2 regions of the Novosphingobium sp. ZW T3_23 genome follow, and region 1 is predicted to be linked to the other one. Evidence: riboswitches for the same ligand, from Rfam matches in the RefSeq annotation. Region 1 holds a riboswitch; the other holds the start of a gene.
What was found. Region 1 has a riboswitch for S-adenosylmethionine ahead of metA (homoserine O-succinyltransferase). Riboswitches for the same ligand answer to the same signal wherever they lie in the genome.
Positions count from the first base shown of each region.

Region 1 (2,451 bases):
TGCTGGCGATCGCGCTGGTGCTCGCGGCCTCGGCAGCGGGATTGACCGCGCTGCTCAAGGCCATACCGGGCGCTTTCGAGGTGCTGCGCTATCTCGGCGTGGCCTACCTCGTCTATCTGGGCATCAAGTCCTGGAGGGCCGACGTCTCTCCTGAAGATCCGGCCGGTGCCGACATGGCCCGGCGCAATTCGCCGATGGCGCTGTTTCGCGGCGGGTTCACGATCGCCATCAGCAACCCCAAGCTACTGCTGTTCGCGGCCGCCTTCTTTCCGCAGTTCATCGATCCCGCACAGCCCAAGGCGCCGCAGTTCGCCATTCTCGTGGGCACGTTCACGGTTATCGAGATGTTCTGGTACTGCACCTATGCGCTGGCGGGAGGCACGCTTTCCGCGCATCTGCGGCGGCCTTCGGTGAAGCGTCTGTTCAACCGGGTGACCGGATCGATCTTCGTCGGCTTCGGAGCGGCGCTGCTTACCTCGCGGGCCGCCTGAAACCGGGCCTGAACCGGCCTGAACCGCGTCAGCGGATAGCGTCGCGGGCCAGCAGGAAAGCACCGAACAGTCCCGAAGAAAGGCTTGGAGCTTGCCCTTACGCCGGGATCAGGTCTGCCGCGGCATCCGGACGTGTAGTCGCCCCGATCTCGGCCCGATCGAAAGGCGTGCTCTGGTAGATCTCGTTTATCCAGTTCCCGAAGAGCAGGTGCCCATGGCTGCGCCAGGCATTGATCGGCGCACAGGCCGGATCATCGTCAGGATAGTAGTTGGCCGGAACCGGGCCGCCGTCGCGTTCGAATTCGCCGGCCAGGGTGTCGCTGTCGTATTCGAGGTGATTGAACATCAGCAGCGCGCGATCCTGCGGGTCATGGAGCAGGCACAGGCCGGTCTCCTCGCTTTCGGCAAGGATCTGCACCCCGCCATCCGACGGAAGATCCTCCGCGCGCATTTCGGTCCACCGTGACACGGGTACGGCGAAACTGTCCGAAATCCCGCGCAGGAAGGGCGAATTCGGCGCGCGATTGCGATGCGGGAAGACGCCGAAAGCCTTGGCCGGCAACTCGTGCTTGGGAACGCCGTGGAAGTGGTGGAGGAAGGCCTGCGCAGCCCAGCAGATAGTCAGGCAGCTATGGACGTTGGTACGCGTCCAGTCGAAGATGCGCTGAAGTTCGGGCCAGTAGCGCACATCCTCGAAAGCCAGCCGCTCGACCGGAGCGCCGGTGATGATGAAACCGTCGAACCGCTCGTGCTCGACATCCCGCCAGGGGCGGTAGAATGCTTCGAGATGCTCGGGCGAGGTGTTGCGGGCGACATGGTCGCTGATCCGCACCAGGGTCAGTTCGATCTGGAGCGGCGTCGCACCGAGCAGGCGGGCGAGCTGGGTCTCGGTGCTCACCTTGTCGGGCATGAGGTTGAGCAGGCCGATGCGTAGCGGCCGGATGTCCTGCCGCACCGCATCGCTCTCGCGCATCACGGCCACGCCTTCGTTCTCCAGGATGGAGCGGGCGGGCAGGTCGTCGGGAATCTTGATCGGCACGTTGCGTCGGTCCTCATTCCGGAACGACGCTGGTGGCTTGATCCGTTGGTTGCCGGCTCGGCCACATCCTCCCGCCGGGAGTGCCACCTTGCCCGGATCGGCAGGTTGGCGTTGGGCGTCGTCCCAACTCTTGATGCTGCGCCGGGTGATAGACGCTTCGGCGCGATCTTGCAACGGCCCGCCTCGATCGGACTAGAAGCGATGACCGCATACCCGCCCCGGCGCGATTGACGGATGACGGAATCGAGCCTAGCGGCCGGACAGCAAAGCCAAAAATCACGCGCGAACTGAATTCGGCTTCGCGACCGCTACGGCACTATGCTAAGGATCTTCGAATGAGTTTGCCGGCCGCTGCCGTGGCGTTGTTGATGACGGGCCCGTCGATGCCCGACGCACCCGTACATCTGGTCGATCTGCAAGTGGCCGATCTCCAGGCGGCATCGCGTCCGTTGCAGCTTGCCGAAGCGCAGGCCGCTGCGCCTGCGGCCGGAGCGGCGATTCCCGCGCCGGTGACGACGGGCGAAATTGCGACACCTTCCTCTTCCGATCCCGTTCAGGCTCAGCCACCTGCCGCCGATCCTTTGGCCCCCGCCCCGACGCCTCCGGCTCAAGCCGCTCCGGACCAGCCCGAATCGGAAATCGTCGTCACCGCGCCGCAGCCGCCGCCGCCCGGCGATCCGCTGGAGCGGATCAACGCCGAGTCCTTCAAGGTGGTGCAGTCCGTCGACAAGGCCGTGCTGGAACCCGTGGCCAAGGCTTACAACAAGGGCCTGCCGCGCCCCGTCCGCAAGGGCCTGCGCAACTTCTTCACCAATCTGGGCGAGCCCGTGGTCTTCGCGGCTTTTCTCCTGCAGCTGAAACCCGGCAAGGCCGCCGAGACGGCCGGACGCTTCGTGATCAACACCACGCTCGGCGTGGGCG
Region 1 is NZ_JBJDRF010000033.1:34,512-36,962, forward strand. Features, by position in the region: gene ACI3K3_RS16540 (LysE family translocator) at 1-491, shown strand, start outside; gene metA (homoserine O-succinyltransferase) at 589-1,530, opposite strand; SAM-I-IV-variant riboswitch at 1,566-1,672, opposite strand; gene ACI3K3_RS16550 (VacJ family lipoprotein) at 1,866-2,451, shown strand, end outside.

Region 2 (2,451 bases), on a different contig from region 1:
CGGTGACGCCCATGACGGCAAGGACGAACCCGGCGGTGATGCCGAGGAACCAATGAATCTGAAATAATACCTGCCGCGTCACTCGTCTCGCACCCCGAACCTGATGGCACTACCCATCGCTTTCACGCGAAGCAGGTGCCGATCGGCATCCGAAACTTACGCCAGTCTCTCCTGTGAAAACCCGTTAATGATATCCACTCGCAATAGCAACCTCTGCCGAGCGTAGGGGCTAACCTTCTCCCTCACGCAGGAACGAGGGCGCTTTCCCGTGCCAGGACAATGCAGTCGGATGCCAGTCGGTCCACCTGGGCGGGGTCGGCGTCCCAGGCGAACATGAACCGGGCGCCGCCGCCGATGAACGTGTAGAACCGCCAGCCGCGTGCCCTCAGCCCGTCCAGCACCGCTTCCGGGGCGGCAAGGAAGACGGCGTTCGCTTCGACGGGGAAGATCAGCTCCAGGCCCTTCGCATCGGTCACGGCCGCGGCAAGCCGCTGCGCGCAGGCATTGGCATGGCGTGCGTTGGCCAGCCAGGCGCCGGTTTCGAGCACGCCGATCCAGGGCCCGGAAAGATAGCGCATCTTCGAAGCCAGTTGCCCTGCCTGCTTGCAGCGATAGGCGAAGTCTTCCGCCAGGGTCCGGTCGAAGTAGATCACAGCCTCGCCAGCCGCCATCCCGTTCTTGGTCCCGCCGAAGCAGAGCACGTCGACGCCGGCCTGCCAGGTGATCTCGGCAGGCGTGCAGCCGAGCGTGGCGCAGGCATGGGCGAAGCGGGCGCCGTCCATGTGGAGTTTAAGTCCAAGTTCGCGGCACGTCGCCGAGATCGCGGCGATCTCTGCCCGGGTGTAGACCTGACCGGTTTCGGTGGGCTGGGTAATGGTGACCACGCGGGGCTTCGGGAAGTGGATATCCGAACGGCCGGTGGCGAGCGCGCGGATGGATTCGGGGGTCAGCTTCCCGTCCTTGCTCTGGGCGACCAGCAGCTTGGAGCCGTTCGAGAAGAACTCCGGCGCGCCGCACTCGTCGGTTTCGACGTGGGCGGACGAGGAGCAGATCACCGAGTGGTAGGACTGGCACAGCGCCGCGAGCGCGAGCGAGTTTGCGGCCGTCCCGTTGAAGACGAAATAGACGTCGCAGTCGGCCGCGAACAGGTCTCGAAAGGCGTCGGCGGCGCGCAGCGTCCACGCGTCCTCTCCATAGGCCGTGGCCGAACCCCGGTTCGCCTGCTCCATTGCGGACCATGCCTCGGGACAGATTCCGGCATAATTGTCGCTGGCAAATTGTTGGGTGGGCAGGGAATCGGTCATGCGGTCTTTCCTTCCAGGCGCAATGGGCGAGGCGCGACGGGCCGGAAGCGAAACGACGGCGATGCAGCTGGAAAACCCGATTGTTGCCGGTCCGGCCACATCCCTTCGCATGTCTGCGAAGGTACCACCTTGCTCGGGAGCAGGTTGGTGCCGGGCACGATCCCGACTCTTGATGCTGGGAAGGGCTCTAGGGCAACGACAGGATGCCGTCAATCTAGGCCGTAAACTCATAAATGGCACCATCGAGGTTTGAGGCAAAATGGCTCAGCGCCAGAAGGCAGGGCGTAGGAATATGTCGATATTTCAAGTCCTGCCGACGCAGCGATGGGCCATTTTGCGTCAAATCCGAAGGACGTCCAAATGGCTTCCATCTCGAACCGAACCGACCTTGGACGGGCAACCAGCCCGCCCGGCGGTCGCTTCGGCCCGAGCTGTTTGCCATTTGGACGCCTCGATGGTGCCAATTATGAGTTTACGGCCTAGGGCTACCCTCCCTGGGGCCGGTCCCCCCTTTGCGCTGGCCATTCAGCAGGAAGGCTGACTCGACGAAAATGCAGCAGCTTCGTAGTCTTTTTCGGCGCTTGCGGCCCTCATGCCTGCGGCGGGGGGACTGGACACGAGATGAGGCGGACATTTGAAGCTACGACATCCGGTTTGAGCCGGGCGCGCAACGCCTTGCTGATCACCGACCCCAATCGGCTGATCAGCTATGGACGCCTGATTACGGCCGTTTTCGCGGTTATCGCCATCTATCTCGATCCCACCCAGCCGATCCGTTACCGCACCGAAGCGCAGGATGTTCTCGCGGTTTACCTGGCCCTCGCGATCCTGTTGGTGGCCTTGCCGATCCGGCGGCCGGTGGACAGCCCGGTTCATTTCGCGGTTCACGTTCTCGACACCGTGATCCTGGGCTGGTTGGCTTTCCTGACCAATGAGCTGACCAGCCCGTTCTTCTCGTTTCTTCCCTTTACCTTGCTGGCGATGACGGTGCGCTGGGGCTTCATGGGGGCGATGATCGGGGCGGTGATGCTGGAGGGCGTGCTTTTCGCGATCGGCATTCCCGATATCCTCGATGGCGAATCCGAACTGAATTTCCTGATCATCCGCACCGTCTACTTCCTGGTCTGCGCGGTGATGCTCGGCTATT
Region 2 is NZ_JBJDRF010000032.1:20,438-22,888, forward strand. Features, by position in the region: gene ACI3K3_RS16195 (PepSY domain-containing protein) at 1-82, opposite strand, end outside; gene ACI3K3_RS16200 (threonine aldolase family protein) at 243-1,304, opposite strand; SAM-I-IV-variant riboswitch at 1,374-1,485, opposite strand; gene ACI3K3_RS16205 (sensor histidine kinase) at 1,959-2,451, shown strand, end outside.
Region 2: it holds a riboswitch for S-adenosylmethionine, as region 1 does, so the genes downstream of both, ACI3K3_RS16200 (threonine aldolase family protein) here and metA (homoserine O-succinyltransferase) in region 1, are expected to answer to the same signal.